Regions from separate parts of the Amycolatopsis sp. NPDC005232 genome, predicted to be linked through region 1. Evidence: riboswitches for the same ligand, from Rfam matches in the RefSeq annotation. Region 1 holds a riboswitch; the other holds the start of a gene.
What was found. A riboswitch is a leader RNA that binds a small molecule or an ion and turns the genes downstream of it on or off. The one in region 1 is predicted to bind S-adenosylmethionine.
Positions count from the first base shown of each region.

Region 2: it holds a riboswitch for S-adenosylmethionine, as region 1 does, so the genes downstream of both, ABZU76_RS16230 (aminotransferase class V-fold PLP-dependent enzyme) here and thrC (threonine synthase) in region 1, are expected to answer to the same signal.

Region 1 is NZ_JBEXHL010000014.1:146,659-150,052, forward strand. Features, by position in the region: gene ABZU76_RS26185 (ComEC/Rec2 family competence protein) at 1-225, shown strand, start outside; gene thrC (threonine synthase) at 250-1,515, opposite strand; SAM riboswitch class I at 1,529-1,662, opposite strand; gene holA (DNA polymerase III subunit delta) at 1,796-2,767, shown strand; gene rpsT (30S ribosomal protein S20) at 3,016-3,276, opposite strand.
Region 2 is NZ_JBEXHL010000007.1:218,631-222,024, reverse strand. Features, by position in the region: gene ABZU76_RS16240 (Tm-1-like ATP-binding domain-containing protein) at 1-558, shown strand, start outside; gene ABZU76_RS16235 (phosphoenolpyruvate hydrolase family protein) at 560-1,381, shown strand; SAM riboswitch class IV at 1,461-1,575, shown strand; gene ABZU76_RS16230 (aminotransferase class V-fold PLP-dependent enzyme) at 1,616-2,959, shown strand; gene ABZU76_RS16225 (hypothetical protein) at 2,982-3,394, shown strand, end outside.

The sequences.
Region 1 (3,394 bases):
TACTCGTTGCCTCAGTTCCTCGAGGCGGTGGGCGCGCGGGCGGCGATGATCAGCGTGGGCGCAGGCAACAGCTACGGGCACCCGGCGAAGTCCACAGTGGACGTGCTGGGCACGTTGGGTGTGCTCGTGACGCGGACCGATGTGGACGGCGACACGGCCGTGCTGCCCGGCGACGGCGGGCCGGCGGTGGCGCGCCGGGGTGAGCCGCGCGGGCCGCCCCGGTAGGGGAGCGGCCCGCGGGCCCGGCGGTCAGAGGCCGAGGGCCTTGCTCACGGCTTCGGCCGACGGCGGCACGGTGGCCTTGGGGCCGATGCGGCCTTCGAGGGCGTCGAGCGTCTTGAGGCCGTCGCCGGTGATGAGCAGCACGGTCTCGGCGTCGGGGTCGATCTTGCCGGCCTCGATGAGCTTCTTGGCGGTCGCGACGGTGACGCCGCCCGCGGTCTCGGTGAAGATGCCCTCGGTGCGTGCGAGCAGCTGGATGCCCGCGACGACCTCCTCGTCGCTCACGTCCTCGATCGCGCCGCCGGTGCGGTTGACGACGTCGAGCACGTAGGGGCCGTCGGCGGGGTTCCCGATCGCGAGCGAGCGGGCGATGGTGTCGGGCTTCACGGGCTGGACCACGTCGTGGCCGGCGCGGAACGCGGCCGAGACGGGGGAGCAGCCGGTGGCCTGCGCGCCGAACACCTTGTAGGGGCTGGCTTCCACAAGGCCGAGCTGGCCGAGCTCCCGGAAACCCTTGTCCACCTTGGTCAGCTGCGAGCCCGACGCGATCGGCACCACGATCTGCTCCGGCAGGCGCCAGCCGAGCTGCTCGGCGACCTCGTAGCCGAGCGTCTTGGAGCCTTCGGAGTAGTAGGGGCGCACGTTGACGTTGACGAACGCCCACGTCGGGTGCTCACCGGCGAGCTCGGTGGCGAGGCGGTTGACGTCGTCGTAGTTGCCGTCGACGGCGATCAGGTCACCGTCGTAGACGGCGGTGGTGAGGATCTTGGCGCGTTCGAGCGACTTCGGGATCAGCACGACCGACCGCCAGCCGGCGCGGGCCGCGGCGGCGGCCGTCGCGTTGGCCAGGTTGCCAGTCGAGGGACACGCGAGGACCTCGAAGCCGAACTCGCGGGCCGCGGCCAGCGCGACGGCGACCACGCGGTCCTTGAAGGAGTGCGTGGGGTTGCCGGTGTCGTCCTTGACCCACAGGGACTTCAGGCCCAGGGCCTTGGCGAGGCGGTCGGCCTTCACCAGGCGGGTGGCGCCGGGTTCGGTGTTCGGGATCTCCTCGACGGTCGAGGGGACGGGAAGGAGCTTCTTGTAGCGCCAGATGTTCTTGGGGCCTGCCTCGATGTCTTCGCGGCGCACGCGGCCGAAGTCGTAGGCGACCTCGAGCGGCGAGAAGTCCTCCGCGGAGACGAACTCCGGGGCGAGCGGCTGCCGGTGGCCCTCTTCCTTCGACACCAGTTCGACGGCCGGACCGAGGTCCAGGGTCTTCTTGGTGGAGGTCGTGCCGAGGGTAACGGTCATCGCGAGGTTCCTTTCCTCATCTGCCCCGCAAAAGCGGGCCGGAATTGGCACCGTGGTCGTCAGCTATCCCGCAAATTCGGGAAGACAGGCTGTACGCCGGTTGCCGGGGCTTCTTCGGGCCGTTCCCTCTGCCCCTCTGGATGAGCGGTCTTCAGTTGTCGGCGCGCCTCGCTGGGCGCTGCCTCGGGTACACCGTACGACATGGCGATCACCTCGTGCCACGGTGGCGGCGCACATCACCGCAGCGGGCGCGGGGCCGGGCGGGTGAGAGGATGGCGGGGTGACCACCGCACCCGCGCCGCTCCACCTCGTCCTCGGTGAGGAAGAACTGCTCATCGAGCGGGCTGTCCGCTCGTCGCTGGACGCCGCGCGGGCCGTGGACTCGACGGCCGAGATGACGCGCAACCGGGTGTCCGAACTCACACCGCCCGTGCTCGCCGAGCTGGTGAGTCCCTCTCTGTTCAGCGAGGGACGGGTCATCGTGCTCGACTCGGCGCAGGACATCTCACAGGAGCTGGCGGACGCGGTGATGGCGTACCTCAAGGCGCCCGCCGACGGGATCGTGCTCGTGGTCGTGCACAACGGCGGCGGCCGCAGCAAGGCGGCCAAGGCGCTGCCCGCGGCGCTGAAAAAGGCGGGCGCGGAGATCACCGAGTGCCCGAAGCTCACGAAGGCCGCCGATCGGGAGTCGTTCGTGCGCAACGAGGTGCGCCGCGTCGGCGGCAAGATCGACGCCGCGGGGGTGATGGCGCTGATGGACACCGTCGGCTCCGACCTGCGCGAGCTGTCCTCCGCGGCGACGCAGCTCGTCGCCGACACCGGTGGCGCCATCGACGAGCAGGCCGTGCGCCGCTACCACACCGGCCGCGCCGACGTGACCGGCTTCGCCGTGGCGGAGAAGGCTGTGGGCGGCGACCGCGCGGCGGCCCTGGAGTCGCTGCGCTGGGCCATGCAGCTGGGCGTGCCGCACGTCCTGGTTGCCGACGCCCTCGCGGACGCGGTGCGCACAATCGCCCGCGTGTCCGCCGCCGGCCGCGGCAACCCGAACCAGATGGCCGGTGAGCTGGGCATGCCGCCGTGGAAGATCCGCAAGGCGCAGGGCCAGTCGCGCGGCTGGGGCCAGGACGGCCTTGCCACCGCGATGCGCGTGGTCGCCCGCCTGAACGCCGAGGTCAAGGGTGTGGCGGCGGACGCGGACTACGCCCTGGAACGCGCCGTCGTCGAGGTCGTCGCCGCCAAGGGTGAACGCTGACGCTGCTCGGCGGGCAGGGTTCGAGCCACCGGCATCGGGCCCGAGGCACAGCCGCTGCGAGATGGCCGGGCGGGACCGCTGGTCGGGTGCGCGGACTTCGCAACAGCCACCGCCGGCCGATCGACCGTCGCCGCGGTTTCTCAGCGCACAGGCACGCTGCTCGCAGGGGAGCAGGAGAACGCACGGAAAAGCCCGGCGACCAGTGGGTCGCCGGGCCCTTTCAGGTCTGGCAGGGTGCTGCGATCAGCTCAGAGCTGGTTCGCGCGCTTCGCGAGAGCCGACTTCTTGTTGGCGGCCTGGTTGGCGTGGATGACGCCCTTGGTGACGGCCTTGTCGAGCTTGCGGGCGGCGTCGCGCTGGAGTTCGAGGGCCTTGGTCTTGTCGCCGGAGTCGGCGGCCTCACGGAACTTGCGGATCGCGGTCTTCACCGAGGAGCGGATCGCCAGGTTGCGCTGACGGGCCTTCTCGTTGGTGGTGATGCGCTTGATCTGGGACTTGATGTTGGCCATGAAGGCGTCCTGCTTTCGTCTCGGTGAAGGTCGTTGCCGCGTCGAAGTGGCTCCGGGCGCCTGGCGTGAAGACAAGCGCGGCCGGGTTTCCTCCCTGACGGAATGCCGCACGGCAACG
Region 2 (3,394 bases), on a different contig from region 1:
GGCGGCCGGGCGATGGAGAAGCTGGTGTCCGACGGCCTGGTGGCCGGTGTCCTCGATCTGACCACCACGGAGCTGGCCGACGAGCTCGTCGGCGGGGTGCTGTCGGCGGGTCCGCACCGGCTGGAGGCGGCGGGGCGAGCGGGCGTGGCGCAGGTGGTCAGTGTCGGCGCGCTCGACATGGTCAACTTCGGCCCGGCCGACACCGTGCCGGAGCGGTTCGCGGGCCGGCACCTGCTGGTGCACAACCCGACCGTCACGCTCATGCGGACCACGCCGGAGGAATCCGCGGAGCTGGGCACGCTGCTCGGGCGCAAACTCCGGGCGGCACAAGGGCCGGTCTCGGTGTTCCTGCCGCTCGGCGGAGTGTCCGCTGTGGACGTTCCGGACGGCCCGTTCCACGACCCGGCGGCCGACGCTGAGCTGTTCGCCCACCTCACCGAAGCGTTGTCCGGCAGCGCGGTGACCGTGACCCGGCGCGAAGAAGCCATCAACGACACCGGGTTCGGCGCCGCCGCCGCGAGCGAACTGCACCGGCTCATCGGCGAAGGGAAGTCCTGACGTGGACCGCGAAACAGCGCTGACCCGGCTCACCGCGGCGGTCGCAGAAGGCGGGCCCGTGATCGGCGGCGGCGCGGGCACCGGCCTGTCCGCCAAGGCCGCCGAGGCCGGCGGCATCGACCTGCTGATCATCTACAACTCCGGCCGCTACCGCATGGCCGGGCGCGGGTCGCTCGCCGGGCTGCTGGCCTACGGCGACGCCAACGGCATCGTCGTGGACATGGCGCGCGAGGTGCTCCCGGTCGTGCGCGACACGCCGGTACTGGCCGGTGTCAACGGCACCGACCCGTTCCGGCTGATGGGCCCGTTTCTCGACGAGCTCAAGCGGATGGGGTTCGCCGGCGTGCAGAACTTCCCGACGGTCGGGCTGATCGACGGCGTGTTCCGCCAGAACCTGGAGGAGACCGGCATGGGCTACGGCCTGGAGGTCGACCTCGTCGCGCTGGCCCGCGAACGCGACCTGCTGACCGCGCCGTACGTGTTCGACCCCGAGCAAGCCGCCGACATGACCCGCGCGGGCGCCGACGTGCTCGTGCCGCACCTCGGGCTCACCACGAGCGGCACGATCGGCGCGCGCACTGCCGTCACGCTCGACGAGGCCGTGACCCGTGTGCAGGCGATGCACGACGCCGCCAAGCGGGTGAACCCGGACGTGCTCGTGCTGTGTCACGGCGGCCCGATCGCCGAGCCCGCCGACGCGCAGTACGTGCTCGACCACACCGAGGGAATCGTCGGTTTCTTCGGCGCTTCCTCGATCGAACGGCTCCCGGCCGAGCGCGCGATCCGCGAGCAGACGGAAGCTTTCCGCGCCCTGCGGCGGTGATCGCCGGCGTGTGAGCGCCATCTCAGATCACGGGACGGGGCTTTCTCCGCACGCCTGGAATCGGTTACCGTCATCAACAGGTCATGAGTGCCAGCGTTCAGCCCCGGCTTGCTGGCCGGCAACCCTCCAACCGCGGTGGGGTGCCCCGGGTGAAGACCGGGCCGGTCGTGTTGTGCGACGGGCAAGCGCGGGCCCCTCGCCGGGGGTCCCCCGGACTGCCGAGGAGGCACCGCCATGACTCTCGCTCTGGACCGTACCGCTGAAAACACCGAAACTGTTGCCGCACAGGGGATTCCCGGCGTCGCGGGGGCGGCGCTGCGGGTGCCGCTGGTGACCGGCGGCGAGATCGGTTACGCCAACCTCGACCACGCCGCGAGTGCGCCGTGTCTCGACGCGGTCCGCTCCGCCGTCGACGAGTTCCTGCCCTGGTACGCGAGCGTGCACCGCGGCGCGGGCTTCGCTTCGCAGGTGTCCACGCGCCTTTACGAGCGCACGCGCGACATCCTGCGCCGGTTCGTCGACGCGCGCGCCACCGACACCGTCGTGTTCACCCGCAACACCACGGATTCCTTCAACCTGCTGGCGCGTTCGCTGCCGCGGCGCACGTCCGTGGTCGTGTTCGACACCGAGCACCACGCGGCTCTGCTGCCTTGGCGGGGCCCGAATGTGCGCCGCGTGCAGCTGCCGCGCACGCGGCTGGCCGCGGTGTCCGTTGTGGACGAAGCGCTCGCCGCCTGCCCGGAGGGGCCGCGGCTCGTGGTGGTGACCGGAGCGTCCAACGTGACCGGTGAGCTGCTGCCGGTGGCCGAGATCGCCGCCGTGGCAAGGAAGCACGGCGCCCGCGTGGCGCTCGACGCCGCGCAGCTCGCGCCGCACCGCCGGATTTCCCTGCGGGAGCTGGACGTCGACTACGTCGCGCTTTCGGGGCACAAGCTCTACGCGCCCTTCGGCGCCGGCGCTCTCATCGGCCGGTCCGACTGGCTGCGTGCCGCCGAGCCGTACCTCGCCGGCGGTGGAGCGACGAAGCTCGTGACCGAGGACGCCGTGGTGTGGAACACCGGTGCCGAGCGGCACGAGGCCGGCTCGCCGAACACTGTCGGTGTCTACGCGCTCGGCGTCGCGTGCGAGCAGCTGTCCGCGCACTGGGCCGCCGTGGGCGAGCACGAGGCCACGCTGCTGGAGCGGCTGCGCAAGGGCCTGGCCGGCGTGCCCGGCTGCGCCGAGCTGCGCCTGTTCGACGCGCCGGTGGACCGCGTGGGCACGGTGAGCTTCATCGTCGACGGCTTCGAACCCGGCTGGCTCGCCGCCGTCCTCTCGGCCGAGTACGGCATCGGCGTGCGCGACGGCGCGTTCTGCGCCCACGTCGCCACCAAGCGCCTCATCGGCGAATGCGGCCGCGACGGGCAGCAGGCCGTGCGCGTGAGCCTCGGCCTGGGCAGCACCGAGGAGCACGTGGACCGCGTTGTGCTCGCGCTGCGCCAGATCGTCGCCCGCGGCGCCCGCTGGGAGTACACGAAGGTCGACGGCCGCTGGGCCCCGGTGGGGGACCCGCGGGAGCTGCCGCCGTTCTGCGCCTGAGCCCGCTCGCTACCCTCGGCGCGTGGGGAGATCTTGGGGTTTCTGGGTTCCGCTCGCGCTGCTGGGCTTCGCCGAGCTGATCCTTGCCGCGGTGCGGCTCGCGGCCGGCGCCGGTTCTGCCGCGGGCGAGTTCGTGAACCTGTCCGCGGTGCCGATGGACCGCGTGCACGTGGACTACTTCGACACGGCCATCGGCGGTGAGCAGTTCCTGAGCCAGGACCCGCTGCCCGCGCCGACCTCCACGTCAGCGCTGGGCTGGCCGATCGCACTCGCGCTTGTCGTGGCGATCGTGCTCGTCGGCTATGCGCGAGCCGGGACCAGGCCGAAAACCGGCCGGTTCGCACTGGCCCTCGCCGGCGGTGTGCTGGCGGTGCCCGTGCTCGACCTCGCCGCCTACGCCCAATTCGACCTCGACGCCGATGCCCGCGGCCCGGC